DNA from 2 places in the Streptomyces sp. Ac-502 genome. Region 1 is predicted to be linked to the other one. Evidence: predicted binding sites of a transcription regulator. Region 1 holds the regulator's gene; the other holds the start of a gene.

Evidence for each region. Region 1 encodes HrcA, which represses chaperone genes, less so after heat shock. Its sites were predicted from a motif close to TTNGCACTCNGNNNNNCNGAGTGCNAA; they were not measured.
Region 2: the regulator HrcA is predicted to act here: its motif matches at 12,532-12,558, upstream of groES (co-chaperone GroES).

The regions. Positions count from the first base shown of each region.
Region 1 is NZ_JBHFFO010000001.1:3,872,451-3,887,086, forward strand. Features, by position in the region: gene ACEXOX_RS17560 (MBL fold metallo-hydrolase) at 1-558, opposite strand, end outside; gene ACEXOX_RS17565 (S-(hydroxymethyl)mycothiol dehydrogenase) at 558-1,643, opposite strand; gene ACEXOX_RS17570 (enolase C-terminal domain-like protein) at 1,748-3,091, opposite strand; partial or broken gene ACEXOX_RS17575 (flavin reductase family protein) at 3,220-3,857, opposite strand; partial or broken gene ACEXOX_RS17580 (HAD family acid phosphatase) at 4,036-4,830, shown strand; gene ACEXOX_RS17585 (ribonuclease Z) at 4,862-5,767, opposite strand; gene ACEXOX_RS17590 (histidine triad nucleotide-binding protein) at 5,792-6,148, opposite strand; gene ACEXOX_RS17595 (hypothetical protein) at 6,342-7,160, opposite strand; gene ACEXOX_RS17600 (OsmC family protein) at 7,358-7,786, shown strand; partial or broken gene ACEXOX_RS17605 (16S rRNA (uracil(1498)-N(3))-methyltransferase) at 7,882-8,624, opposite strand; gene ACEXOX_RS17610 (nitronate monooxygenase) at 8,621-9,772, opposite strand; gene dnaJ (molecular chaperone DnaJ) at 10,052-11,188, opposite strand; gene hrcA (heat-inducible transcriptional repressor HrcA) at 11,189-12,205, opposite strand; gene ACEXOX_RS17625 (MBL fold metallo-hydrolase) at 12,458-13,192, shown strand; gene ACEXOX_RS17630 (DUF3097 domain-containing protein) at 13,221-14,054, shown strand; partial or broken gene ACEXOX_RS17635 (Uma2 family endonuclease) at 14,032-14,620, opposite strand.
Region 2 is NZ_JBHFFO010000001.1:4,879,375-4,894,010, forward strand. Features, by position in the region: gene ACEXOX_RS21870 (right-handed parallel beta-helix repeat-containing protein) at 1-657, opposite strand, end outside; gene ACEXOX_RS21875 (DUF2264 domain-containing protein) at 1,098-3,086, opposite strand; partial or broken gene ACEXOX_RS21880 (DeoR family transcriptional regulator) at 3,334-3,969, shown strand; gene ACEXOX_RS21885 (substrate-binding domain-containing protein) at 3,876-4,676, shown strand; gene ACEXOX_RS21890 (ABC transporter substrate-binding protein) at 4,877-6,196, shown strand; partial or broken gene ACEXOX_RS21895 (carbohydrate ABC transporter permease) at 6,193-7,166, shown strand; partial or broken gene ACEXOX_RS21900 (carbohydrate ABC transporter permease) at 7,166-8,112, shown strand; partial or broken gene ACEXOX_RS21905 (hydroxyacid dehydrogenase) at 8,141-9,186, shown strand; gene ACEXOX_RS21910 (hypothetical protein) at 9,328-9,726, shown strand; gene ACEXOX_RS21915 (hypothetical protein) at 9,733-9,900, shown strand; gene ACEXOX_RS21920 (GntR family transcriptional regulator) at 9,906-10,271, shown strand; gene groL (chaperonin GroEL) at 10,349-11,971, opposite strand; gene groES (co-chaperone GroES) at 12,078-12,386, opposite strand; gene ACEXOX_RS21935 (response regulator transcription factor) at 13,224-13,904, shown strand; gene ACEXOX_RS21940 (sensor histidine kinase) at 13,945-14,636, shown strand, end outside.

The DNA of each region.
Region 1 (14,636 bases):
CTCGGTCCGCGGGGGCAGCGTCAGCAGCCGGTCCCGGATCGAGTCGACGATGGTCGGGAAGTCGGAGAACGACCGGCCGGTGGCGCCGGGGCCGCCCTGGAAGAGGGTGTCGCCGGTGAAGACCGTGCCGTGCTCGCCCAGGTCCGGCGCGTACAGGCAGACCGCGCCCGGCGCGTGGCCGGGGGTGTGCAGCACGGTCAGGTCGACGCCGGCGACGGTGAGCACCTGGCCGTCCGCCAGTTCCTGCTCCGGCGCCCGGTCCGGGTGGGTCTGCTGCCAGAGCGGCAGGTCGGCCGGGTGCAGGTGGATGGAGGCTCCGGTGCGGGCGGCGAGGGCCGGGGCCGCGTCGATGTGGTCGTTGTGCGCGTGGGTGCAGATGATGGCGCGCAGCGTACGGCCGTCGAGCGCGGCGAAGATCGCGTCGGCGTCGTGGGCGGCGTCGATGACGACGGCCTCGGTGTCGTCGCCGACGATCCACACGTTGTTGTCGACGTCCCAGGTGCCGCCGTCGAGCGCGAAGGTGCCGGAGGTGACCAGGTGGTCGATGCGGGCCGCCATCAGAGCGTCACCACCGAACGCAGCACGTCACCCTGGTGCATCCGCTCGAACGCCTGCTCGATACCGTCGATGCCGATCGTCTCCGTGACGAAGCCCGCCAGATCGATCCGGCCCTGCTGGTGCAGGTCGACCAGCATCGGGAAGTCGCGGGACGGCAGGCAGTCGCCGTACCAGGACGACTTCAGCGCGCCGCCCCGGCCGAACACGTCCAGCAGCGGCAGTTCCAGCTTCATCTCCGGCGTCGGGACGCCGACCAGGACCACCGTGCCGGCCAGGTCGCGGGCGTAGAACGCCTGCCGGTAGGTCTCCGGGCGCCCCACCGCGTCGATCACCACGTCGGCGCCGAAGCCGCCGGTCAGCTCGCGGATCGCCTCGACGGGGTCGGCGGCGCGCGAGTTCACGGTGTGGGTGGCGCCCATCGTCTTGGCCATGGAGAGCTTGCGGTCCTCCACGTCCACGGCGATGATCCGCGCCGCGCCGGCCAGCCGGGCGCCGACGATCGCCGCGTCGCCCACGCCGCCGCAGCCGATCACCGCGACGGTGTCGCCCCGGCCCACGGCGCCCGTGTTGATGGCCGCGCCGATGCCGGCCATCACGCCGCAGCCCAGCAGCCCGGCCACGGCCGGCGACACCTCGGGGTCGACCTTGGTGCACTGCCCGGCCGCGACCAGCGTCTTGTCCGCGAAGGCGCCGATGCCGAGGGCGGGCGTCAGCTCCGTGCCGTCCTTCAGCGTCATCTTCTGCCGCGCGTTGTGGGTGTCGAAACAGTACTGCGGCCGTCCGCGCTTGCAGGCACGGCACTTGCCGCACACCGCGCGCCAGTTGAGGATGACGAAGTCCCCGGGCTCGACGTCGGTCACGCCCGCCCCGACGGACTCCACGACGCCCGCCGCCTCGTGCCCGAGCAGGAACGGGAACTCGTCGTTGATCCCGCCCTGCTTGTAGTGCAGGTCCGTGTGGCACACCCCGCACGCCTGCACCTTCACCACGGCCTCGCCCGGTCCGGGATCCGGCACCAGGATGGTCTCCAGCCGCACCGGCTCGTTCTTCCCCGGCGCGATGACGCCGCGCACTTCCTGTGCCATCGGGACAGCTCCCTCCAAAGATCACGTACGGGATGAATACGGTACGCGTCCCCGGCGCCGGAAGCGCCGGTGCGTCGGGGCGCCGGGCGGCCGCGGGGCCCCGCTCACCACCGCGGCACCCGGGGCGTCACCCACCCCGGGTCGGCGGCCCGCATCGCCGCCGCGTCGTCGCGGTCGCGGTACGTGCCGTCGTCGGCCAGCCAGCGTGCGTGGAGGGCCGCCAGGCGGTCGCGGTCGAGCGTGACGCCGAGGCCCGGGGCGCCGGACACCGGCAGTGCGCCCTCGGTGAAGGCGAGGCGTTCGGTGAGGACGTCCTCCGTCTGCCAGGGGTAGTGGGTGTCGCAGGCGTAACGCAGGTCGGGGACGGTCGCGGCGACGTGGTTCATGGCGGCGAGGCTGATGCCGAGGTGGGTGTTGGAGTGCATGGACAGGCCGACGCCGAAGACGCGGCAGACCGCGGCGAGTTCACGGGTGTTGCGCAGGCCGCCCCAGTAGTGGTGGTCGGAGAGGACGACCTGGACGGCGCCCCGGGTGAACGCTTCCCGGATCTCGGCGAAGGTGGTCACGCACATGTTCGTGGCGAGCGGGAGGTCCGTACGGGAGGCGACCTCGGCCATGTGGGCGGTGGTGGCGGCGGGGTCCTCCAGGTATTCGAGGACGTCCTGGAGCTCGTGGGCGACCTTCAGGGACGTCGGGACGCTCCATGCGCCGTTCGGGTCCAGGCGCAGGGGGTGGCCGGGGAAGGCGGCGGCCAGCGCCCGGATGGCGGCGGTCTCCCGCGCGGGCTCGAAGACGCCGCCCTTGAGCTTGAAGGAGCGGAAGCCGTACGTGTCACGGAAACGGCGGGCCTGGGCGACGATACCGGGCGGGTCGAGGGCCGCGCCCCAGTCGTCGGGTTCGCCGCGGCCGCCGGGGTGTGCGGCCCAGCGGTAGAAGAGGTAGGCGCTGTAGTCGACACGGTCGCGGACCTTGCCGCCGAGCAGGGCGTGGACGGGCAGACCGGCGAACCGTCCCCAGGCGTCCAGGCAGGCGACCTCGAAGCCGGAGAGGACGGAGAGCCGCAGCTTGTCGGCGGTCTGCACACCGCGCAGGCCGCCCGCGGTGACCGCACCGGCCCCGGTGGCCGCCGGGGAGTCGCCGCACACCTCGGCGGCCAGGCGCGGCAGTACGTTCAGGTCCGTGACCGAAAGGCCGATCAGCGCGTCGGCCAGCGGACCCGCCAGGTCGAGGTACTTCGTGTCCCCGTAGGTCTCGCCGAGGCCGGTCGCCCCGCCCGCCGTGGTCACCTCGACGATCAGGCGGGGCGTGTAGGGCTGGTGGACGCCCTGGGTGTTCAGCAGGGGCGGGTCGGCCACGAGGACCGGGGTGAGGCGGATGGCGGTGATGGTGGTGGGAGCGGCCGGCGCCGGGGGCGCCTCCGTCTGCGTATGTAGACGTGATCCGTCCATGGGGACGGAGAGTAGGGAGGCGGGTCCGCGGGCGTCAATGGGGGCTCGCGCAAGTCCGGCGAGGAGATGGCGAGTTGGGTGCGGCACCCGCGGGTACGGCTACGGCGGCACGGCTCCGGCGGACGCTGCTACGCGTCGCGGGGCGTCTGCGTGCGGTACGAGTGCCCCAGTTCCGGTCCGAGTCCGAAGTAGTGGCGGAAGTTGTAGACGAGCGGGCTCCAGGCGGCGGGGTCGATGTGGTCGGTGCCGGGGACGACGATGCGGGGATCGGCGTGGACCACGCTCACGACGGTCTCGACGAGGACGAAGTCGCCGGAGACGTCCGGCCGCACCCGTTCGGCGCGGGCCTCCATCTGGAGCGGGCACTCGGCGACACGGGGCGGCCGTACCGAGCGGGACGGTACGGCGGTGAGCCCGGCCGCGCCGAACTTGTCCGGCTCGTAGCGGCAGCCGGCGGGCTTGCCCAGCGGTACCGGGTCGCGGCCGGTGAGCGGCGCCAGCCGCTCCACCGCGGGCCACAGCCCGGGGCCCGGCAGGCTGAGCACCAGTCCGGGCCGGCTGCCGAGGTTGTGCGCGGTCTGCCCTTCGCGGCCGAGTCCGAGGACGACGGTCCGGCCGAGCGCCCAGGCGGAGGAGAGGGGGCGAGGTTGAACGTTCCGTCCTCGTTCTCCGTGGACACCAGGACCACCGGTGTCCCGAAATACAGGACGCTGGGCGCTATCTCCAGGTGGGTGGCGGGCGCGGCGGCGGGATGTGCGGTGTTCATGGTGGGGAGCCTAGGAGCGCGTCACTTCGGTGCGGACCGAAGCGTCGGCGTGCCTCAGCACCGGCTTTCCCGTCCAGCCTTTGCCAATCGTTGAATCTTCGCGCGTAGATGTCCGTGTAAACGCTCTGTTAAACCTAGGTGGCCCCCACCGGTTCACCTAGGAGCAGCACATGCGCCACCCCTCCTCTCCCGTCGCCGTGTCCGTCTCGGCGCCGCGGCCGCCACGGCGGTCGTCGCCGGTACCGCGGCGTTCGGCGTCGGTCAGGCCACCGCCGAGCACTCGGTACCGCGTACGGACAAGGAGATCCCCAACCTCACCCAGGTGCAGGCCAGGATCAAGGCGTACTACGGCGACACGGTGACCGCGGACGGGCAGCACTACGCCTCGCCGCGCAGCAACTACGCCAAGCAGGTGCGCGGCATCACCGACTCGGCCCGGCGCTACCTCGACAAGGTCGCCGAGGACGCCGGCAAGCACCACCACGGCAAGAAGCCCGCCATCGTCCTGGACATGGACGACACCACGCTGCTCACCTACAACTACGAGCTCCAGGTCGGCTTCCACCACACCGAGGAGGCCCAGGACAAGTACCTGGCGAGCACCGACATGGAAGCGGTCTACGGCATGGACCGCCTCGTCAATCGGGCGCACCGCCAGGGCATCGAGGTCTTCTTCGTCACCGGCCGCAAGGAGGCGCAGCGCGAGTGGAGCGTGCGCAACCTCAAGAACGTCGGCTACGGCGTCCCGCTCGACCGCGCGCACGTCTACCTGAAGGACAAGAAGAACCCGCCGGCCTACCTGCCGTGCGGCGCGAAGTGCTCGACGGTCGAGTACAAGGCGGGCACCCGTAAGCACATCGAGTCGCGCGGCTACAACATCGTCGCCAACTTCGGCGACCAGTACAGCGACCTGAACGGCGGCTACGGCGACAAGACGTTCAAGCTGCCGAACCCGATGTACTTCCTGCCCTGACCCGGCACGGGCCCCCGGGGCGGCAAGCTCCTCAGGCGCGCTTGGGCACCGGGACGCGCATCAGATCGCGGGCGACGGTCAGTTCGCCCGCGAACCCGGCCGCCCGCGCCTGCCGCTCGAACTCCGAAGGGTTCGGGTAGCGCTGCGAGAAGTGGGTGAGGACCAGGTGGCGCACGCCCGCGCCGGCCGCGACACGTGCCGCCTGGCCCGCCGTCAGGTGCCCGTGGTCGGCGGCCAGCCGCTCGTCCTCGTCGAGGAACGTCGACTCGATGACCAGCAGGTCGCAGCCCTCGGCGAGAGCGTGCACCCCGTCGCACAGCCGGGTGTCCATGACGAAGGCGAAGCGCTGGCCCCGCCGTACCTCGCTGACGTCGTCGAGGGTGACGCCGTTCAGCTCACCCTCGCGCTGGAGCCGGCCGATGTCCGGCCCGGTGATGCCGTGCGCGGCGAGCCGCTCCGGCAGCATCCGGCGCCCGTCCGGCTCGACGAGGCGGTAGCCGAACGACTCGACCGGGTGGGAGAGCTTCCGCGCCTCCAGGACGTACGACGGGGTACGGGCCAGCACCCCGTCGGCGGCCACCGGCTCCTCGCCCAGCCGTACCGTCTCGCGGTAGGCCGTGGCGTACCGCAGCCGGTCGAAGAAGCGCTGCCCGCTCGCCGGGTAGTGCGCGGTGACCGGATGCGGCACCCGGTCGAGGTTGATGCGCTGGATGACGCCGGCGAGCCCCAGCGAGTGGTCGCCGTGGAAGTGGGTCACACAGAGCCGGTGCAGGTCGTGCGCGGCGACCCCGGCCCGCAGCATCTGCCGCTGGGTGCCCTCGCCGGGGTCGAACATGATGCCCTCGCCGTCCCAGCGCAGCACGTAACCGTTGTGGTTACGGTGCCGGGTGGGCACCTGGCTGGCGGTGCCGAGGACGACGAACTCGCGTACGGACACGGTGCTGCGGCTCCTTCGCCCCGGTCAGACCAGGCGCTGGAGGTCGCGGCCGCCCAGCACGTGCGCATGGGCGTGGAAGACGGTCTGGCCGGCGCCCGGGCCGGTGTTGAAGATGATCCGGTAGCCGGTCGCGTCGACCTTCTCGTCGGCGGCCACCGCGGCGGCCTCGCTCAGCACCTCACCGGCGATCCGCGGCTCGGCGGCGGCCAGTTCCCCGGCGTTCGCGTAGTGCACCTTGGGGATGACCAGCACATGGGTCGGCGCCTGCGGGCTGATGTCCCGGAAGGCGACGGTCGTCTCGGTCTCCCGCACGATCGTCGCGGGCACCTCGCCTGCCACGATCTTGCAGAACAGGCAGTCGGCCTGCGGTTCTCCCGCCACCGGTGGGCTCCTCCCGGGTCGCCGGCCGGTACCCGGCGGCCCCGTCCGTCCGGAGCCGGGCCGCCCGTACCGCGCCGTGTCACATCACCATCACGTCTATGGGACCGGATGTTACCGGGCCGCCCGCGCGGGGCGGTGCGGCGGCCGGGGTACGGAGCGGGTGCGGCGGCCGGGAGGAGAGGGGCGAGCGGGGTCAGTGGTGCGCTGCCCAGGTGTGCTGCTGGTCGGGGTCTTGCTGGTTCTGGTGGTCGTCGTTCTGCTTGTCGTCGTTCTGATGGTCGTCGTTCTGCCCGCCGTCGTGGCCGTCGCCCTGGCCGTCGTGGTCATGGGAGTCGTCCGTGCAGGTGTCGCTGGGGGACGGGTCCGGGTCGGGATCGGGGTCCGGGCCGGGGGCGGGCGCCGTGACGGTGACCGTCACCGGCGGCGTGTCCGGCGGATCGTCGGTCGGGTCGTCGGACGTATGGCCGCTGCTGGGCGGCTGGACGGTACGGGTCACGGTCGGCCGCTGACTGCCGGTCGGCTCGTCCGCGTCGCAACTGCCGAGCACGCTCACCCGGAAGACGACCTGCCCGGCGACGCGCGCGGTCAGATTGCCCCGTACGCAGCGCCCGTCCACCCCGGAGGTGACCCGCCCGGTGATGGTGATGTCGCTGCCCCGGGCGGTCTGTCCCTGGCAGTCGACGATGGCGACCGACTTCTGTTGCGCGGTGGCCGTCGGGTTCACAGTGGCCCGCTGATCGCCCTGGAGCGTCGCCGTACAGCTCAGCCAGCTCACGTTCACGCCGATGCGCTCCAGCGCGCGCGTCCCCGCCTGGTCGGTGGTGACGGCGACCGACGAGGTGTTCAGCCCGCCCGCGGGCTCGCAGGCGGACACCCCGACGATCGCGGCGCCCACGGTGCCCGCCACCGCGAGCAGCCTGCCGCGCCGGGTCCGGCGGGACCGGCACCGGCCGGTCCGCGCGTACCGCTCCCGCCCGTGCCGTACGTCTCGTAAGCGCCCTATGGCCCGCATGCCCGGCAGCTTCCCACCGCCGCAGGCGGACCGACAGCCCCGGCTCGGCCACTGTGCGCCGGTCCCGTACGGGCTCGCGTTCCGGCTCGTACGGAGTGCGGCGCTCCGGCTGTCCGGGGCCCGCGGCACACCGCGCCGGCTTCACTAAGCTGATCGTGCACAGCCCGCCGTCACCCCACGACCAGGAGTCATCCACCATGGCAACGACCCGCACCGCGCAGACCCACTGGGAAGGCAACCTGATGGAGGGCAAGGGCAGCGTCGCCCTCGCCTCCTCCAACGTCGGCACCTTCGACGTGAACTGGCCGGCCCGCGCCGAGCAGCCGAACGGCGTCACCAGCCCCGAGGAGCTGATCGCGGCGGCCCACTCGTCCTGCTACTCGATGGCCTTCTCGCACGGCCTGGCCGGCAAGGGCTACACCGTCGCCGCGCTGGACACCAAGGCCGACGTGACCTTCCAGCCGGGCGAGGGCATCACCGGCATCGTGCTGACCCTCAAGGCCAGCGTGCCCGGTCTGTCCGAAGAGGACTTCCAGGCCGCGGCCGAGGACGCGAAGAAGAACTGCCCGGTGAGCCAGGCGCTGGCCGGCGTCAAGAACATCACCCTCCACGCCGAGCTGGTCTGATCCGGCGGCAGCGGTGAGCGGCGGAGCCGCGGCGTCACGCGCGCCGCGGCCCCGCCGCCGTCCGTCGCCTCTCCCGCGCCGACCAGAGGCCCGGGTCAGCTCCAGCGGCCGGTACGGCCCAGCAGCAGCGCGGTGGCCGCCGTACCCGCCGTCGACGTCCGCAGTACGCTCCATCCGAGCCGGTACGCCTTGGCGCCCGCCTCCTCGAAGGCCGCCAACTCCTCCGGCGACACGCCCCTTCGGGGCCGACCACGAGCACGATCCGCCCGCTCGACGGCAGTTCGGCGGCGGCCAGCGGTGCGCTGCCCGCGTCGCGGTCCTCGTGCAGTACGGCGGCGAACTCCGCCTCCGCGAGGAGAGCCGCGACCTGCTTCGTCGACATCGGGTCGGCGACCTCGGGAAAGCGCAGCCGGCGTGCCTGCTTGCCCGCCTCGCGGGCGGTGTTGCGCCACTTGGCGAGGGACTTCGCGGCCCGCTCGCCCTTCCACTGCGTGATGCACCGGGACGCGGCCCACGGGACGATGGCGTCCACGCCGGTCTCCGTCATGGTCTCCACGGCCAGTTCGCCGCGGTCGCCCTTGGGGAGCGCCTGGACGACGGTGATGCGCGGCGCCGGCTCCGGTTCGGTCTGCGTACCGGTCACCTCGACGACGAGGCGGTCCTTGCCCTCGGCGGCCCGCACCACGCCCACCGCGCCGCTGCCCTGCCCGTCCGTCAGCACCACGGGTTCCCCCGCACGGAGCCGCCGTACGGAGACCGCGTGCCTTCCCTCGGGACCGTCCAGCACGGTCTCCCCCGTACCCGGGACGCTCTCGACGAGAAACACCGGCGCCGTCACAGCACACCTCCCGGCTCACCCGGGAGCCCCGGACCGGCCTGACAGCTCTCCTGCGCGCCGGACCCGCGCACGTCGTCCCGGCCCGATCCGGCGCGTGCCGCCTCCAGTTCGGCCACCAGCACCTCGACCAGCTGCCCGGCCGGCATCTCCCGCGCCATCCGGTGCCCCTGGCCCGCCCACAGGGCCATGCCCTGCGCGTCACCGGTCTTGGCGGCGGCCTTGCGCAGGCCCGAGGTGAGGTGGTGGACGGCCGGGTAGGCGGCCGGGGCGTACGGGCCGTGCTCGCGCAGGAAACGGTTCACCAGGCTGCGGGCCGGGCGCCCGGAGAAGGCCCTGGTCAGCTCGGTACGCGTGAACAGGGGGTTGGTCATCGCCTGCTTGTGCAGCGGGTTCGCGCCCGACTCCGGGGTGACCAGGAACGCCGTACCGAGCTGCGCCATCGACGCGCCCGCCGCCAGCACCGCGGCGATCTGCGAGCCACGCATCAGACCGCCCGCCGCGACGATCGGTATCTGCACGGCCTCCCGCACCTGCCCGATCAGCGACAGCAGTCCGACCCCGGCGCCGGTGCCGTCGGCCTGCGGGTCGTCGCGGTGGGTGCCCTGGTGGCCGCCGGCCTCTATGCCCTGGACACAGACCGCGTCGGCGCCGGACCACTGCGCGGCCTGCGCCTCGGCCGCCGTGGTGGCGGTGACGATCGTGAACGTGCCGACTTTGGCGAATCCGTCGAGAACGGCGCGCGACGGACACCCGAAGTGGAAGGAGACGACCGGCACCGGGTCCTCGCGCAGGATGGCGAGCTTCGCCTCGTACCCGTCGTCGACGCCTTCGTACGGGTCGACGTCGTCCAGCGCGGTCTCGTACCAGGCCGACTCGCCCGCGAGCTGCTCACGGTAGACCTCGACGGCCGCGTTCTCGGCGAGCGAGGGCTGCGGCATGAAGAGGTTCACGCCGAAGGGGCGGTCGGTGAGCCCGCGCAGCTGTTTGATCTCCTGATACATGCCGTCCGCGGTCTTGTACCCGGCGGCCAGGAAGCCGAGTCCGCCGGCTCCGCTGACGGCGGCGGCCAGCTCCGGGCGGGCGACGCCGCCTGCCATGGGGGCCTGCGCGATCGGATAGCGGCAGAGATCGGTCAGCGCTGTGGGCATGACCACATCGTGTCACGCCGCACGCGGGGACCCGAACCGGGCCCGGACCCACCAAGATCAAACACGTCCGGCGATCAGGGCAGTTCGGGCAGGGGCCCGGGGCATCAGGGGCACCGGACGGCGAACGGCGGCCGGGCTCCTGCCCGACCGCCGCCGTATGCCGTACGGGGGTCACCGCCCGTTGAAGGCGTCCTTCAACCGCGAGAACAACCCCTGCTGCCCCGGCCGACAGCGCCTGCCCGGAGGACAACCCCCGGACCCCCGGGCACAACGACACGCCTACCGCCCGTTAAAAGCGTCCTTCAACCGCGAGAACAACCCCTGCTGCCCCGGCTGGAACTGTCCCGTCGGGCGTTCCTCGCCGCGGAGCTTCGCGAGGCGCCGCAGCAGTTCCTCCTGCTCCGCGTCCAGCTTGGACGGCGTGATGACCTCGACGTGCACGATGAGGTCGCCGCGCCCGTTGCCGCGCAGATGCGTGACGCCGCGGCCGTGCAGCGGGATCGACTGGCCGGACTGGGTGCCGGGCCGGATGTCGATCTCCTCGATGCCGTCCAGCGTCTCCAGCGGGCACTTGGTGCCCAGCGCCGCCGCCGTCATCGGGATGGTGACCGTGCAGTGCAGGTCGTCGCCGCGCCGCTGGAACGTCGGGTGCGCCAGTTCGTGGATCTCCACGTACAGGTCGCCGGCCGGGCCGCCGCCGGGGCCGACCTCGCCCTCGCCCGCGAGCTGGATGCGGGTGCCGTTGTCCACACCGGCCGGGATCTTGACCGTCAGCGTGCGGCGCGAGCGGATGCGGCCGTCACCGGCGCACTCCGGGCACGGGGTCGGCACGACCGTACCGAAGCCCTGGCACTGCGGGCACGGCCGCGAGGTCATGACCTGACCCAGGAAGGACCGGGTGACCTGCGAGACCTCACCGCGGCCGCGGCACATGTCACAGGTCTGCGCCGAGGTGCCCGGCGCCGCGCCCTCGCCCGAACAGGTCGTACAGACGACGGCGGTGTCCACCTGGATGTCCTTGGTGGTCCCGAAGGCCGCCTCGTCCAGTTCGACATCCAGCCGGATCATGGCGTCCTGGCCGCGCCGCGTACGGGACCGCGGTCCGCGCTGCGACGCCGTGCCGAAGAACGCGTCCATGATGTCGGAGAAGTTGCCGAAGCCCGCGCCGAAGCCGCCGGCCCCGCCGCCGCCACCCGCCTGCGAGAGGGGGTCGCCGCCGAGGTCGTAGACCTGCTTCTTCTGCGGGTCCGACAGCACCTCGTAAGCGGCGTTGATCTCCTTGAACCGCTCCTGGGTCTTCGGATCGGGGTTCACATCCGGGTGCAGCTCGCGGGCCAGCCGCCGGAAAGCCTTCTTGATCTCGTCCTGCGAGGCATCGCGTCGTACGCCCAGGACCGCGTAATAGTCCGTGGCCACTTACGACTCCGCGAGGATCTGTCCGACGTAACGTGCCACTGCGCGTACCGCTCCCATCGTTCCGGGGTAGTCCATGCGGGTCGGTCCGACCACGCCGAGTTTGGCGACTGCCTCGTCGCCCGAACCGTAGCCGACCGCGACGACCGATGTGGACGTCAGGCCCTCATGGGCATTCTCATGCCCGATGCGTACGGTCATGCCGGAGTCCTTGGCCTCCCCCAGCAGTTTGAGGAGCACCACCTGCTCCTCCAGGGCCTCCAGCACCGGCCGGATGGTCAGTGGGAAATCGTGCCCGAAGCGCGTGAGATTGGCGGTACCGCCGATCATCAGCCGCTCCTCGGTCTCCTCCACCAGAGTCTCCAGCAACACCGACAGGACTGTCGAGACCGTGCCCCGGTCCTCCTGCTCGAAGGAGTCCGGGAGATCCTGCACGAGCTGCGGCACGTCCGTGAACCGCCGCCCCACCACGCGGCTGTTCAGCCGCGCCCGCAGGTCCGCCAAGGAGGTCTCGCCGAACGGCGCCGGACAGTCCACCATGCGCTGCTCGACCCGGCCGGTGTCCGTGATCAGGACCAGCATCAGCCGGGCCGGTGCCAGCGACAGCAGCTCCACGTGCCGCACCGTGGACCGGGTCAGCGACGGGTACTGCACGACGGCGACCTGCCGCGTCAGCTGCGCCAGCAGCCGTACCGTACGGCCCACCACGTCGTCGAGGTCGACGGCGCCGTCCAGGAAGTTCTGGATGGCGCGTCGCTCGGGGCTGGAAAGCGGCTTGACGCCGGCCAGCTTGTCGACGAAGAGGCGGTAACCCTTGTCCGTCGGGATGCGCCCGGCGCTGGTGTGCGGCTGGGCGATGAAGCCCTCGTCCTCCAGCGCGGCCATGTCGTTGCGGACCGTGGCGGGTGAGACACCGAGCTGGTGCCGCTGGGTCAGCGCCTTGGAGCCGACCGGCTCCTCGGTCCCGACATAGTCCTGGACGATGGCGCGCAGCACTTCGAGCCTGCGTTCACTGAGCATCGCGCACACCTCCAGTCCGGCCGTGTCACCGGCGCGCGGCCGGGTTCTTCCGGGTCGTCTTCCCTGGCACTCATCAGGGCCGAGTGCCAGACCCTGACCAAGTGTACGGCCGGGTCGCACGGGCAGGGCAAGGGCGGCGGTACCGGAGTCGCGCTCCGGGGTCCCGCGAAACGCGTACCCCGGGCACCGGCGGGCACTCTGAATCCCCCGGTCCGGCGGGCAACGCTATCGCGATACGGCTAGCGTCGCGGTATGCGTACGACTTGGGAAGAGGCGGGGTGGGAACGGCTCGGCGCGGGCGTCGGGCGGCGCCGGATGCCGGGCTGGGACGAGACGGCCGGTGCCGTCGTCGGCTCGTCCGGCGTGCTGATCGTCGACACCGGCGCCACCCTCCGCGACGGCGCCGAGCTGCGTCGGCAACTGCGCGACATCGCGGGACGGAACGTGACACATGTCGCGCTGACCCATCCCCACTTCGATCATGTGCTGGGCGCCGCGGCCTTCGCGGGCGTCCAGGTCTTCGGCGCGGCCGGGCTCGACGAGTTCCTGCCGCGCGCCCGGGACGACCTGCGGCGCGACGCGGTGTCGCACGGCGTGGACCCGGACGCCGCCGCGGAGGCCGCCGACCTCCTCGTCCGCCCGCACCACCTGGTCTCCGGCGAACGCACCGTCGACCTCGGCGACCGGCAGGTCGTGCTCGCCAACGTCGGCCCCGGCCACACCGCGTACGACCTGGTCGTCCTGGCCCCCGGCACGCACGGCTCGCCCCCGGTCGTCTTCTGCGGCGACCTGGTCGAGGAGTCCGGCGCGCCCCAGGCCGGGCCGGACGCGGTCCCCGGCCAGTGGCCGGCCGCCCTGGACCGGCTGCTGGCCCTCGGCGGCGAGGACGCGGTGTACGTGCCCGGGCACGGAGCTGTCGTGGATGCCCGATTCGTCCGTGACCAACGCGACGCGCTGAGCCGCCGCTTCGGCGTGTCGCGGCACTGACCGGCCATCCCTTCTTATCGTCTGTCCAATGCGCAGCAGAGAGTACGGCCCGGACCTCACCCCGCCGTGGAAGAAGCAGCAGCCGGCCCCCGAGGTCGAGGCCGAGCCGGACCTCGTCGTCGAGGAAGCCGTCACGGGGTTCTGCGGCGCGGTCGTCCGCTGCGAGAAGACCGCCGAGGGCCCGACCGTCACCCTGGAGGACCGCTTCGGCAAACACCGGGTCTTCCCGATGCCCCCGCGCGGCTTCCTCCTGGACGGCAAGCCCGTCACCCTAGTACGGCCCTCTTCGCGCCCCGCGGCGCGCGGACCGGCCCGTACGGCGTCCGGCTCGCTGGCCGTCCCCGGCGCCCGCGCACGGGTCGCCCGCGCCGGGCGCATCTACGTGGAAGGGCGCCACGACGCCGAGCTGGTGGAACGCGTCTGGGGCGACGACCTGCGCATCGAGGGCGTCGTCGTCGAATACCTCGAAGGCGTCGACGACCTCCCGGCCATCGTCCGCTCCTTCTCCCCCGGCCCGGACGCCCGCCTCGGCGTCCTCGTCGACCACCTCGTCCCCGGCTCGAAGGAGTCCCGCATCGCGGCCTCCGTCACGGACGAGAACGTCCTGGTCGTCGGCCACCCGTACATCGACGTCTGGGAAGCGGTGAAACCGTCCGCGGTGGGCATCCCCGCCTGGCCGTCCGTCCCCCGCGGCCAGGACTGGAAGACGGGCGTGTGCCGGGCTTTGGGCTGGCCGGAGAACACGGGCGCGGCCTGGCAGCGGATCCTCGCCTCGGTCCACTCCTACAAGGACATCGAACCGGCGCTGCTGGGGCGAGTGGAGGAACTGATCGACTTCGTCACGGCCGGGAGTGCGGCTTAGCGTCGGGGAGGGTCTGGAACTCGCTGGTGTCCATCTCGATGCCGAGGATGTCCAGTGGCAGCGCATCACCGAACTTGGTGATGCGCTGCACCGAGTAGTCGGCGTCCTCGCCGCTGCCGCCAGGCTCGGTGAGGAGGACGCACTGAGCCATGATGGGGTCGATGATCAGGTAGGCGGGGATGTCGCCTGCGGCGTAGATGTTGCGCTTGAGGCGGTAGTCGCGGTCGACGCTGTTCTTCGAGACGACTTCGACGAGCAGCGTGACCAGTTCGGGGGCAGCAGCCGTCCCGATTCAGGTCCGGCATCGCGATCCAGCACGACGAGGTCCGGCTGCGGCTCACTGGTTTCGCGCAGGAGGTCGATGTCCTGCGTCTGGAGACAGTCCCATTTCTGGTCCGGGATCTGTCGCAACACCCTCAACACGATCCGGTTGTGCACCAGATCAGGGCCGGCCATCATCACGATTTCCCCCGCAGGAGCTCCGCCTTGAATTCTTCGGGAACCTCAAGTTCGTCGAAGAACGTGACGAGGGGGTGAGTGATCGGTCGGTCGTCCACAGCCGTCATCTCCGTGGTCCTCCGC
Region 2 (14,636 bases), 1.0 Mb from region 1:
CGCGTTGTCGTGGCTGTTGTTGTACTGGAACACCGTGTTTTGGGAGGCGCCGTCCGCGTCGAAGGACATGCCGTCGTGTGTGTTGCCACCGCCGGAGACCTCGTTGAACTGGACGAGGGTGTCGTCCGTGTTGAACGTCCAGACTCCCGCGTTGGCCGAGGGCGAGCGGAGCTGGAAGCCGTCCACGCGGTTGTGCTCGACGACGGCGCCCGCCGTGGTGTCCAGCTTGATGCCGTCGCCCGCCAGTGACCTGAGGGTGTTGTGGTGGACGCGGACCCGGGTGCTCGGGGTCCAGGCGCCGGGGTAGGTGTGCGGGTCCTGCTGGTTGCCGACGAGGGGGCGCCGGGACCAGGTGGACTTGAAGTACACGCCCTCCCGGTCGACGTCCTCGATACGGTTCCCGGCGATCTCCAGCCCGTCGTAGCGGCTGGGCCGCGCGGTGCCCTCCACCGCGACGTGGACACCGCTGGATCCGGTCAGGGTCTTGGCGTCGCCACCGCGTACGCCGTGCACGTACAGCCCGGTGACCGCGATACCGCGGGCGGTGCCGTAGTCGGTCAGGCGCAGCCGTACGCCGTTGCGTTCGCTGCCGGGGCGCGCCGCGTTGACGATTTCCAGCGCGCTGAGCCGTACGTACCGCGTGTTGGCCAGCAGCACGGTGTCGTGGGCGCCGGCGCCGTCCAGTCGGGCACGGGCGGCGGCGCTCCCGTAGTCGGCGATGGTGAAGGGTGCGGCGGCGGAGCCCTCGCCCCTGGGAGCGAGGGTGCCGGTGCAGGTACTGCCGCGGCGGAACAGCAGGCGGTCGCCGGGGCCGTACGGCTGGGCGTTGGCCTGGGCCAGGGAGGACCAGGGGCGGGCGCGCGAGCCGTCGCCCCCGGCGGGCGCGGCGCAGTCGACGTGGAAGACGTGGCCTGCCGAAGCGGAGGGGTGGTCGGCGGCGCGCGCGCCGGGGCTGTGACGAGCGTGAGCGCGGCGGACAGGGCGAGCACGGTGGGTATCGCGCGCGCGGCGGCGCGCGGTCCGGGTCTCATGGTGCGGTTCCTGGTCCGGTACCTGTTCCGCTTCCTGGTCCGGGTCTCATGGTCCGTGGGCCTCCGTTATGGGGCGGTGGCGGTGTCCGCGGTCAGGGTCAGGGCGCTGGTGGTGCCGTCCTTCCAGGTCACGTGGATGTCGTGGGAGCCGCTGAGCCGGACCTCGGCCAGGGTGCGGGCCGGTTCCGGGCCGGACTCGGCGGTGAGCGAGGCGATCGAGACGAACAGGGCGCCTTCGGGGGCGTCCGGCACCGTGCCGTCGAGGCAGGCGGTGCTGGTGTGCTCCCCGAAGGGCGTGCTGCCGGTCGGCACGGTCCGCGGCTGACCGGCGTCCTTCGTGAAGCCGTGGACGGCGTGCAGCTGGGCGGCCGGTCCGTCGTCCGGGACGGCCCAGCCGGTCTGCCGTACGGGGGTGCCGGGCGCGGCCCCGGTGACGAGGTGGACGCGCACCTCGGCGCGGCCGTGTGCCAGGGTCGCGGACAGGACCCGTACTCCGGCGAGTTCGGAGCCGTCCGCGCGGCGCGGGGTGTGCGCCGAGGCGGCCCAGCCGGGGCCTCCGCCCAGCGGTTCGACCGGGCCGCGGCCGGTGGGTGTGCCGTCCACGAGCAGCGCGAAGTGGTTGTCCGGGGTCGCGACGGGGGTGGTGTCGGAGCCGGGGTTAGCCGCCGTGTCCACGACCGCCACGGTCTCTTCCGCGGCCGACGGCCCCGTACGCGTCGAGTAGGCGAACCGCGCGTAGTTCGGGTCGGCCGGGCCGAAGACCGAGGAGCTGCCGTGGTTGTGCAGCCTGACCAGCCCGTCGGCCGCCGTGGACTGCACGAGCAGGCCGGGCGCGCGCAGCGTGGTGACGGCGTCCTCGGTCTCGGCGGGCAGCGGTTCCTCGCGCTCGGTCCAGGCGGGGTGGCCGTCCGGCAGCAGCAGGCCGAGCAGCCCCTTGGACGCCCAGTACGGGGAGGCGGGCCCCGAGTAGCCCTGGAGCATCGGCGCGTACGGGCCGTACCAGCCGAGCGGCAGGAGGCCCTCGTCCGTCACCGCGCCGTGGTCGATGAAGTGCCGCAGGGTGCCGGAGGCGAGGCGGCGGGTGGCGCCGGGGGTGAGCGGGGTGTGGCCGGTGAGGGCGCCGAGCCAGGGCGCGGCGAGGGTGGCGAAGCGGTAGGTGAGGGAGCGGCCGAAGGGCATCGGCGCGCCGTTGGCGTCGAACATGCGGCGGTAGCCGTCGAGGTGGGCGCGCAGCCGCTCGCCGTAGGTGTCGAGCAGCGCGCGGTCGCCGGAGAGATGGGCGTGCAGGACGGGATAGAAATGCAGCGCCCAGCCGTTGTAGTGGTCGAACGCCTGGTTGTCGCCGTCGCTGTACCACCCCTCGCCCCGGTACCAGCCGTCGATGCGCTCCAGCGCGCGGTCGACGGACGCCTGCGCGCGTTCCGTCTCGACGCCCGCGTCGAGGAGGAAACCACCGACGGTCAGGCCGAACAGCCACCAGTTGTTGTCGATGGGCGGCGGGTCGAGGGCGGGCAGCAGCCAGTCCACGGCCCGGGTGCGGACCTCGTCGTCCAGGGTGTCCCAGAGCCAGGGGCGGGTCAGCCGCAGGCCGAGGGCGATGGAGGCGGACTCGACGATGGCCTGCCGGGTGTCCGGGATGACCGGCCAGGCGTCGGGGTGCTTGCCGTCGAGCCCGGGTTCGGTCACCGGGTGCCCGGTGCCCGCGGCGAGCCCTTCGCCGTACCGCGCCAGGTAGCCGTGCGGGTCCTGGCCACCGCTGCCGGCCACCCGGAAGGCGGCCGCGAGGAAGGTGCGCGCGTAGCCTTCGAGGCCGTCCGAGCGCGGTCCCGACCAACTGGGGCGGGCGCCCGGGAGGTTGATGAGGCCGTTCCGGGGCGACGCGTACGGGACGACCGCTTGCAGGAGGCTGTCGGCCGTGGCCTCCCAGTGCGCACGGGTCCAGCCGGTGTACGGGCTGCGCTCGCGGTCCTCCGGCGGAAGGGCACCGAACTTCCGGCCGGCGGGCTGAACGGGCTGTGAGGGCTGGGCGGGCTGCGGGGGCTGGGGCACGGTCATGAGCGCTTCCCTTACGGTCGTCGACCCCAGGAATCCTCAACTCGCCACGATCGAACGTCAAGAGCGCCTGATCGAACGACCGTTTACTGGGCGGCTCGATCACGCTGGACTAGGGTGCGTCTTCACCTTTTCACCCTGGAGACGGGCCGGGACCGGGGCCGGACCGTGACCGGAGCCGGGGCCGGGACCGGCCGCCGTCCCGGCCGTCACCGGTCCGGGTCCACCACACCGCGAGGGGGCTGCCGCCGTGCGCGAGCGTGCCGCACAACGTCATGACCGCCTGCTGTCCTTGGTACGGCGACGCGGCACGGCCCGCGTCACCGACCTGGCCGACCAGCTCGGCGTCTCGCCCGTCACCGTACGGCGCGACGTCGAGACGCTGACCGGCAAGGGCCTGCTCGACCGGGTGCACGGCGCGGTGTCCTGGCCCCGGCGGCACGACCGCGCCGCCGACGGCCGCGCGCCCGCCGCCGAGGGGCCGGTGCTGGGCCTGCTGGCGCCCTCGGCCACGTACTACTTCGCCGACGTGATCCGCGGCGCCCACGAGGCCGCGGCGCGGGCCGGGGCCCGGCTGGTCCTGCGGATATCCGGCTACCGGCCCGAGGAGGACCCGGCGCGCGCCGCGGGGCTGCTGTCCGCCGGGGCCGAAGGACTGCTCGTCGCGCCGGGCTGGCGCGGGCCGGGCGACCCGGCCGAGTACGGCGGCTGGGTCGCCGAACTCCCCGTACCCGTCGTGCTGTTGGAGCGCAGCGTGCCGCCGGACAGCCCACTGGCGGGGCTGGACCGGGTGTGCTCGGACCACGGCCACGGGGTGCTGCTCGCGCTGCGCCACCTGTTCGCGCGGGGGCACCCCGCGCCGCTGCTGGTGGCCCGCGCCGACAGCCCGACGGCGCTCGCCGTGCGCGAGGGGTACGACGCGGCGCTGCGCGCCCTCGGCGTGCCGCGGCCGCGGCCGGCGATCGGGTCGGTGCCCGCCGAACTGGACCCGGCGGGCTTCGAGCGGGCCGTGCGGGAGCTGCGGGCGGCGGTGGCCTCGGGGAGGCGACGGCGGCGCTGGTGCACAACGACGTGGACGCGATCCAGATCGTGCAGCGGCTCGCGGAACTGGGCGTACGGGTGCCGCGCGACCTGGCGCTGGTCGCGTACGACGACGAGGTGGCGGCGCTGGCGGACACACCGCTGACCGCCGTGGCGCCGCCCAAGCGGGAGGTGGGGCGGCAGGCCGCCGACCTGCTGATGCACCGGCTGCGCGAGCGGGGCGTCGGGGCCGGGGCCGGGGCGGCAGGCGGCGGGGAGCCGGGCGGGGAAGGTCCCAAAGGTCTCGGAGGTCTCGGAGGTCCCGAAGGTCTCGGAGGTCTCGGAGGTCTCGGAGGTCTCGGAGAGCCGGGGCCGCGGCGCCACCTCACCCTGCTGCCGACCCTGCGGGTCCGCGCTTCGTGCGGGGCGGGGAGCGGTGCGGGGGCGGCGGGGGCGGGAAGCGGTGCGGGGGCGGGAAGCGGCACAGCCGCCGATACGGGAAGCGGTGCGGAAGCGGGTGCCGGAAGCGGTGCGGGGGCAGACGAGGGCGGCGACGGCTCCCGCACCGCCTGACCGCCACCGCTCCACCCGCTCCACCCCGCCTGACCGCCCCCGCCGTCCGGCCCCCGGACGCCGCACCCGCCTCCCCCATCCTGTTCTTTTTTCGATCAATCAATCTTTCGCTCTTGACTTCGCTCAAGGCCGGCCCAAGGATCGCGGATCGCGGCCATCACCTTCGCGCCGCGCCCTCCCTCATGCTCAGGAGCCGCGCCATGAGCCCAAGTTGGAGCAGGACGACGCTCGCGCTGGCCGGCGGCCTCACCGCCCTGGCCCTGCTGACGGCCTGCGGCGGCGGTGGCGCCGCCGGGAGCGAGGGCACCGTCACCCTCACGTACTGGGGCTGGACCAAGGGCACGCGACAGGCCGTGGACGCGTTCAACGCCACCCACCGCGACACGAAGGTACGGTTCGAGGAGATCCCCTCGGGCACCGCGGGCGGGTACGCCAAGATCTCCAACGCGGTCAAGGCGGGCAACGCGCCCGACCTGGTCAGCGTCGAGTACCCGACGCTCCCCGAGTTCGTCAGCCAGGGCGCCGTCAAGGACATCACCCCGTACGTGACGCCCGAGCTGAAGCGGAAGCTGCTGCCGCAGGCCGTCCGGCTCACCACCCTCGGCGGCCGGAACTGGGCCGTCCCCTTCGACGCCGCGCCGCAGGTCTACTACTACCGCAAGGACTTCTTCACCCGGCACAAGATCGAGGTGCCGCGGACCTGGGACGCCTTCCGCTCCGCTGCCGCCGCCGTACGGAGGGCCGACCCGAGGGCGCGCGTCGGCACCTTCTTCCCCGACGACCCGACCACCTTCGAGGCGATGGCCTGGCAGGCCGGCGCGCACTGGTTCGCCACCCAGGGCGACTCCTGGAAGCTGGACACGACCGACCCGGCGACCAGGAAGGTCACCGACTACTGGCAGGGCCTTCTCAAGGACGGCCTGGTGCACACCCACGTCTCCTTCAGCCCCGGGTGGACCAACTCGCTCAAGAGCGGCGCCACCGTCGGCTACCTCGGCGCCTCCTGGGGCGCGGGCGTCCTGAAGGGCACCCTGCCCGACCAGAGCGGCAAGTGGGCCGCGGCGCCCGTGCCGAGCTGGGACGGCCGACCCGCCAGCGGCATGCTCGGCGGCTCCACGACCGCCGTGACCAAGAGCAGCCGCCACGCCGAGGCCGCGGTACGGTTCGCGACCTGGCTGTCCACCTCCGCCGACGCGGTCCGGGCCCGGGTCGCCTCCGGCGAGTCCAGCGCCTACCCGGCCGCCGCGGCGCTGCGCCCGGTCGCCCGGCGGGCGTTCGACACCCGCTACTACGGCGGCCAGGACGTCTACGCCCTCTTCGACGCCGCGGCCGCCTCGGTCGACGGGAAGTGGGGCTGGGGCCCGGCCACCAGCACCACCAACACCACGCTCAAGGACGAGTTCGGCAAGGTCGCGGGCGCGGGCGGCGGCACGGGCTCGCTCGCCGCCGCCGTGCGCGCCGGCAGCGACGCGACGGTACGCGAACTGAGGAAGCGCGGCCTGAAGGTCATGGGCCGGTGAACGCCAAGACGCGGGCCGTCACCGTCCTGCTCACCCCCTTCTTCGCCCTGTTCGCCGTGGTCATGGTCCTCCCGGTCGGGTACGCGGTCTGGCTCAGCCTCTTCACCGAGCAGCAGTCCGGCCTCGGCTTCGGCGGTACGCGCACGGTCTTCAGCGGACTCGGCAACTACGCGGCGGCGCTCGGCGACCACGCCTTCCGCGACGGCTTCCTCGTCCTGCTCGGCTACTGCGCCCTCTACCTCCCCTCCTGCTGGCCGGTGCGCTGACACTGGCCCTGCTCCTGGACTCCGCCCTCGCCCGCGCCCGGCGCTTCTTCCAGCTCGCCCTCTTCCTGCCGCACGCCGTGCCCGGCATCATCGCCGCCCTGATCTGGGTCTACCTCTACACGCCCCAGCTCAGCCCGGTCGTCGCCGCGCTGGAGTCCGGCGGCACCGGCGCCGGCTTCCTGTCCCCCGCCGGGGCGCTGCCCTCGGTCGTCAACATCGCCCTGTGGGAGTGGCTCGGCTACAACATGGTCATCTTCTACGCCGCCCTCCAGGCCGTGGACCGCTCGGTGATCGAGGCCGCGACGGTGGACGGCGCGGGCGCCTGGCGCGTCGCGACCGGTATCAAGATCCCCCTCATCCGCTCCTCCCTCGTCATGGTGGCCCTCTTCACCGTCATCGGCTCGCTCCAGCTCTTCACCGAGCCGCTGATCCTCAACCAGGGCTCCGGCTCCGCCGTCACCTCCTCCTGGACGCCGAACATGTACGCCTACACCGCCGCCTTCGCCCGCAACGACTACGGCCTCGCGGCCGCCTCCTCCGTCCTGCTCGCCCTCGTCGCCGCGCTGCTGTCCTTCGCCGTCACCCGCCTCTCCGGCCGGTCCGCCCGGCCCGGCCGCCGCCGCCTGCCGGACGCTCCCTGTACCCCGCTCACTCACCCGGACGCGTCCCCTGCCCCGCTCGCCCACCCGAAGGGCAGGCCCTGATGGCGCCCCCGCCCCGCACCGCCGTCACCGGCCCGGGCCCGACGGCCCCCGCCCCCGTACCCGTACGCCCGTCCCGCGCCCCGTCCGTACGCGCCGCCGGCCGCCGGCCGCGCAGCCGCTGGCTGTCCCCCGCCGCCGTCAACGCGGCCCTCGGCCTCGCCGTCCTCTACACGCTCCTCCCCCTCGTCTGGCTGGTCACCGCCGCCACCAAGGACGCGGGCGGCCTGCTGGCCGGGGACGCCCTGTCCTTCGAGGGCTTCGACCTGGCCGGCAACCTCTCCCGCCTCGCCTCGGAGGGCGACGGCATCTACTTCCGGTGGTACGCCAACAGCCTGCTCTACGCGGGCGTCGGCGCCGCGCTCGGCGCCCTGATCTGCGTGGCCGCCGGTTACGCCTTCGACAAGTACCGGTTCCCGGGCAAGGAGAAGCTGTTCGGAGTCGTCCTGCTCGGCGTGCTGGTCCCCACCACGGCGCTGGCCCTCCCCTCTATCTGCTGGCCAGCCGGACCGGCCTGGTCAACACCTACTGGTCGGTGCTGGTTCCCGTACTCGTCAACCCGTTCGGCGTATACCTGGCGCGGGTCTTCAGCGCCGGCTACATCCCGGACGAGGCGCTGGAAGCGGCCCGTATCGACGGCGCGGGCGAGCTGCGCGTCTTCTGGTCCATCGGCCTGCGTATGGTCGCGCCGGGCCTGGTGACCGTCTTCCTCTTCCAGTTCACCGCGATCTGGAACAACTTCTTCCTCCCCCTCGTGATGCTCTCCGACCAGCGGCTCTTCCCCGTGAGCCTCGGCCTGTACGCCTGGAACGGCAACGCGCACGGCGAGCCGTCCTTCTACCCCCTCGTCGTCACCGGCTCCCTCCTCGCCGTCCTGCCGCTGATCATCGCCTTCGTGACCCTCCAGCGGCACTGGAAGGCCGGACTCGCCGCCGGAAGCGTCAAATGACGCCCCGAACCAGGAGCACGCTTCCACCATGCACCACACCACTGACAATCGACCTGACCAGGCACGTTCCCGTCCCCCGCTGCTGCTCGCGATGGAACCCGGCCTTGCCGGGCGCCTGTTCACCGACCAGCACCGCGTCCGCCTGGCGGCCCTGGCCCGCACCGACCCCGGCCTGGTGGCCCACGACTTGACCGCCCCGCCCCCGGCCGTGGCCGCCGCGCTGGCCGACGCCGAGGTCCTCCTGACGTCGTGGGGAGCGACCCCGCTGACCGCCGCCGTCCTCGACCGGGCCCCGCGCCTGCGCGCCGTCGTCCACGCCGGCGGCTCGGTCAAACCCCACGTCACCGCGGCCTGTTGGGACCGCGGCATCGCCGTCGCCTCGGCGGCCGCCGCCAACGCGCAGCCCGTCGCCGAGTACACCCTCGCCGCGATCCTCTTCGCCAACAAGCGCGTCCTGCACTCCGCACACCGCTACCGCGCGCTGCGCGCCCCCACGACTGGCTCCGGGAACTGGACGGCGCCGGCAACCACCGCCGCACCGTGGGCGTGATCGGCGCCTCCCGCGTCGGCCGCCGCGTCATCGAACTCCTGCACCCCTTCGACCTGACGGTCCTCCTCCACGACCCGTACGTGGACGGGGCCGAAGCCGACCGTCTCGGCGTCACCCTCGCCCCCTCGACGACCTCTGCGCCGCCTCCGACGTGATCACCGTCCACGCGCCGCAACTGCCCGCGACCCACCACCTGCTCGACGCCCGGCGACTGGCCCTCCTGCCCGACGGCGCCACCCTGATCAACACCGCCCGCGGCACCCTCGTCGACGGAACGGCCCTGCTCACCGAGCTGACCGCCGGCCGCATCAACGCCGTACTCGACGTCACGTACCCCGAACTGCCGCCCCCGACTCCCCCTCTACGACCTGCCCAACGTCCTGCTCACCCCGCACGTCGCCGGCTCACTCGGCGGCGAACTGCACCGCATGGCCGACCAGGCCCTGGACGAACTGGAGCGGTACGCGCAGGGGTTGCCGTTCATGGATCCCGTACGTCCGGAAGGGCTCGGCCGGTCGGCCTGAGGCCGGATCCAAGGCCGGTACTGAAGGCCGCCCACCGTCCACAGTGCCGTCAAGTCGGCTCTGCGGGGCGCCACTTCGCTCTCGGCTTGTCTCAAGCCTTGTCGCAACGTGTTGAGACAAGGCTTGAGACAAGAAGGCGTCATGCCGAAAGAAACGGCTCCGGACCACGACCGGTCGGTACGACCGGCCGACCTCGAACGGGCCGACGCCTGGCCGGCCCACCACGGCCTGCCCGACGACCGGCCGACACCGTTGCCGGCCACACGTCTGGCGGCCCGGCGAGACGCCCGCCCGGCCGCTGATGTCCTGCTGGCCGCGTTCCTCATCGCGGTCTCCCTCAGCCACACCGTCTACCGCCCCGACGGCGACGCGGTGGACGGGCCCGGGCCTCCCCGGCACTGGTCGCTGCTGGCCCCGACGGCGGTGGTGGCCGGGCTGGTGCTGGCCCAGTCACTGCTGGACCGGCGGGTGCGGCAGGCCGACCGGCGGGCCGCGGCGACACTGCCGCGACGGGCGGCCCACCCGGTCCGGCTCGGCTGACGCACCGTGCTCGGCGGGCCGCGTGCCGTCTTCGCGGTGGTGACGTTCGGGCTCGGCTGGTGGACCGCCGCCTGGATCGCCTTCGTCGCCCCGAGCGTCATCGCGCTCGCCCTGATCGCAGCGCGGACCGCACCGAGCTCCACGGTGGCACAGCACGTCATGAGCGCCCGGTGAGACCGATGATCGTCATCGACCCGGCCTCCCCCGTCCCGCCGTTCGAACAGCTCCGGGCCCAGCTCGCCCGGCGGGTCCAGGACCGCACGCTGGCCGTGGGCACCCGGTTGCCGGCCATCCGCCGCCTGGCCGCAGACCTCGGCCTGGCCGCCAACACCGTCGGCCGGGCCTACCGGGAGCTGGAGGAGGCGGGGCTGATCGAGACCCGCGGAGCGGCCGGATCGTTCGTGTCCGCGGCCGACGTGAAGGGACGCGAACGGGCTCGCCGCGCCGCCGCCGAGTTCGCCGCCGTCGTCACCCGCGCCGGAATCGACACCGACGAGGCCGTCCGTATCGTCCGGGCCGCGCTGGCCGACGGCTCCACGGGATGACGGCGGGGAGCCCCGTCAACGGGACGAGGCCCGGTCCCCTCGAAAGGGGGCCGGGCCTCGAACGGCTGTGAGCTGCCTCAGTGGGCGTGGCCGTGGCCGTGACCGGCCTCGGGCTCCTCGTCGGCCGGCTTCTCGACGACCAGGGTCTCAGTCGTGAGCAGCAGCGAGGCGATCGACGCGGCGTTCTCCAGCGCCGAGCGGGTGACCTTGACCGGGTCGATGACGCCGGCCTTCACCAGGTCGCCGTACTCGCCGGTCGCGGCGTTGAAGCCCTGGTTCTTCTCCAGCTCCGCCACCTTCGAGGTGATGACGTAGCCCTCCAGGCCGGCGTTCTCCGCGATCCAGCGCAGCGGCTCGACGACGGCGCGGCGGACCACGGCGACACCGGTGGCCTCGTCGCCCTCCTTGCCGAGGGAGCCCTCCAGCACCTTGGCGGCGTGCACCAGGGCGGAGCCACCACCGGAAACGATGCCCTCCTCGACCGCGGCGCGGGTCGCGGAGATGGCGTCCTCCAGACGGTGCTTCTTCTCCTTGAGCTCGACCTCGGTGGCCGCACCCACGCGGATCACGCAGACGCCGCCGGCCAGCTTCGCCAGGCGCTCCTGGAGCTTCTCACGGTCCCAGTCCGAGTCGGTGGACTCGATCTCGGCCTTGATCTGGTTGACGCGGCCCTCGACGTCGCCGGAGTTGCCGCCGCCGTCCACGATGGTCGTGTCGTCCTTGGTGACGGTCACGCGGCGGGCGGTGCCCAGCACGTCCAGACCGGCCTGGTCGAGCTTGAGGCCGACCTCCTCGGCGATGACGGTCGCGCCGGTCAGCGCGGCCATGTCGCCGAGCATCGCCTTGCGGCGGTCACCGAAGCCGGGCGCCTTGACGGCGACGGCGTTGAACGTGCCGCGGATCTTGTTGACGACCAGGGTCGACAGGGCCTCGCCCTCGACGTCCTCGGCGATGATCAGCAGCGGCTTCGAGGAGCCGGCCTGGATGACCTTCTCCAGCAGCGGCAGCAGGTCCTGGATCGAGCCGATCTTGCCCTGGTGGATCAGGATGTACGGGTCCTCCAGGACCGCTTCCATCCGCTCCTGGTCGGTGACCATGTAGGGCGAGAGGTAGCCCTTGTCGAAGGCCATGCCCTCGGTGAAGTCCAGCTCCAGACCGAAGGTGTTGGACTCCTCGACGGTGATGACACCGTCCTTGCCGACCTTGTCCATCGCCTCGGCGATCAGCTCGCCGACCTGCTTGTCCTGGGCGGACAGACCGGCGACGGCGGCGATGTCGGACTTCTCGTCGATCGGGCGGGCGGTCGCGAGGAGGTCCTCGGACACGGCCTTGACCGCGGCGTCGATGCCCTTCTTCAGGGCGGCCGGGGAAGCGCCCGCGGCGACGTTGCGCAGACCCTCACGGACCAGCGCCTGCGCCAGCACGGTGGCGGTGGTGGTGCCGTCACCAGCGATGTCGTTGGTCTTGGTCGCCACCTCCTTCACCAGCTGCGCGCCGAGGTTCTCGTACGGGTCGTCGACCTCGACCTCACGGGCGATGGTCACACCGTCGTTGGTGATGGTCGGGGCGCCGAACTTCTTGTCGATGACGACGTTGCGGCCCTTGGGGCCGATCGTCACCTTCACGGTGTCGGCAAGCTTGTTGACGCCGCGCTCAAGGGCGCGACGGGCGTCCTCGTCGAACTTCAGGATCTTCGCCATGAGTTACGTGTCCTTAGTCGTTCTCTGCAACGAACTGCGCCCCGGGAAACCGGTTGTTTAGACGCGGGAACCAGGGGCGCAGATCTAGGCAATCTTCGATGGTGAATTACTTCTCGATGATCGCGAGCACGTCGCGCGCCGAGAGGACGAGGTACTCGTCGCCGTTGTACTTCACCTCGGTGCCGCCGTACTTGCTGTAGAGAACGACGTCACCCACCTTGACGTCGAGCGGCAGGCGCTCGCCGTTCTCGAAGCGGCCCGGACCCACGGCGAGGACGGCGCCCTCCTGGGGCTTCTCCTTCGCGGTGTCGGGAATGACCAGGCCCGAAGCCGTGGTCTGCTCGGCGTCGAGCGGCTGGACCACGATGCGGTCCTCAAGCGGCTTGATGGCAACCTTGGAGCTGGCGGTCGTCACGATCCGACCTCCCCTTCGGAGATCTCACGGGGTTAACTGTCTGAGGTGGCGACCAGGTCGATCCGTCGTCGCGGGTGCCGGACCTGCCCGTCGCTGTGTTTGGCACTCCCCGGTGGAGAGTGCCAGAGCCGAGACTATGACGCGGTTAGCACTCGGTCAAGCGGAGTGCCAATGCGCCTTCGGCGCGTCTTTCCGGGGTGGGGTGGCACGGGGCCACCTTGCCCAGGTGGGGGGCTTGGCAATCCTGGCTTCGTGGTGCGCTTCGCGCGTTGGTGTGGTGTTGACGTTTGGCTCGCATTGCTTGCGTTGTGGTGGCGGGGGCGCGCAGGGGGCCAACTCCTCGGCACCGTGCACGTCCTCGTCAGGAACATTGGGAACCCAGATACCCGGCTGCCTGCGGGGATGGCCCCCTACACGCCCCCTCCGGCCGGATTGGCGAGCCGAGGTCGGTGGGGGAGTTTTTCGATCACCCTGGTGCCCGCCCTCCTGGGGGTGAGGCGCACGAGGTGGAGGCGGGAAGGCAGCGCGACTGGCTTGGCCGTATGCCATGGGCCCGGGCTTGGTTTGTGAAAGCGCCTCGCCCGATCGCTCCGATAGTCGCCGGACGGCCAGGGCTCGGGGACACGTAGGGGGCTCCCCGCAGGCAGCCGGGTATCTGCGTTCCCTTATGTTCCTGACGTGGACGTGCACGGTGCCGTGGGGGCACCCCCGGCCGAAGGCTGGGGGAGAGTGACCCCTGCGGGGCCCCGAGCCCCCACCCACCGGCCTTACCGCGCAAAACGCGAGCACCCACCAGGCGCACCCCGGGAATATAGGCGGAACCGGGACAATGAGTTCATGCACATACTGGTCGTGGAGGATGAAGAGGGGCTTGCCGACTCCTTGCGGCGGGGGCTGGCTGCTGAGGGGCACTGGGTGGATGTGGCCCGGGACGGGCATCGGGGGCTGGAGTTGGCGCTGGCCGGGGCGTATGACGCGATCGTGCTGGATGTGATGCTGCCGGGGCCCAGTGGGTACGAGATCTGTGGGCGGCTGCGGCGTCGGGACGACTGGACGCCGGTGCTGATGCTGACCGCCAAGGACGGCGAATACGACGTGGCCGAGGGGCTGGACGCGGGCGCCGACGATTATCTGACCAAACCGTTCTCGTTCGTCGTGCTGCTCGCCCGGTTGCGCGCGCTCACCCGTCGCGGGCGTGCTGCCGAGCGGCCGCGCACCTTGCAGAGCGGTGATCTGACGCTGGACGCCGACGCCCGGCGCTGTCGTCGTGGCGATACCGAGATCGAGCTGACCGCCCGCGAGCTGGGCGTGCTGCGCTGTCTCATGGCGGGCGAGGGGCAGGCGGTCGCCAAGCGGGACATTCTCGACGAGGTGTGGGACTCGCCGGCCGACGTGGACCCGAACATCGTCGAGGTGTACGTCTCGTCGCTGCGCAAGAAGGTGGACGTGCCGTTCGGCCGCCATTCCATCCGTACGGTGCACGGCACGGGGTACCGGATGGCGCCCGATGACGGCTGAAAACCGCCGTCGGGCCCGGTTCCGGGCCAGGCCCGCTTCCATGCGCGGCCGCACCGCCGCGGCCGCGGCGCTCGCGATGGGCCTCGTGCTGGCTGTCGGGGGTGGCTGGCTGTATGTGTTGTTGCGGGCGAATCTTCTGGACAACACCACCAGTCGTACTGAGGTGGCGGCCCGTAAGGTCGCCGCGCAGGCGGACACGGGCGCCCTGCCGGAGGTGCTGCCTTCGCCCGCCGAGGGCGTCGACCTGGTGCTGGTCCTGGACGCGGCGGGCCGGGTCGTCGCCACCAGTCTCCGTACCGCTGATCCGCTCGCCGCCGAATTGAGGGGCTTGCGTCCCTCCCCGGGACAGGACTCCGCCGATCGCGTGCTGACCGGCTCGCCCGCCGCGGCGGCGGGCGGTACGCGTGCGGACGTGGTGGTGGTCCGGGCGTCGCCGCCCGGCGGCAGCGGGCAGGAGCGGTACGTGTACGCCGTGACCGTGCTCTCGGACGTGGACGCCGCGACCCACGCCATCGGCGTGGCCCTGCTGGCCAGCGCCCCGCCGCTGATCGCGCTGGCCGCCGCCATCGCGTGGGCGGTGACCGGGCTGGCGCTGCGCCCGGTGACCGCCATCAGGACCGAGCTGGCCGCTGTGAGTGAGAGCGAGCTGGACCGGCGGGTGCCGGACCCGGCGGGCGGTGACGAGATCGCGCTGATGGCCCGTACGGTCAACGCCACCCTGGACCGGCTGGA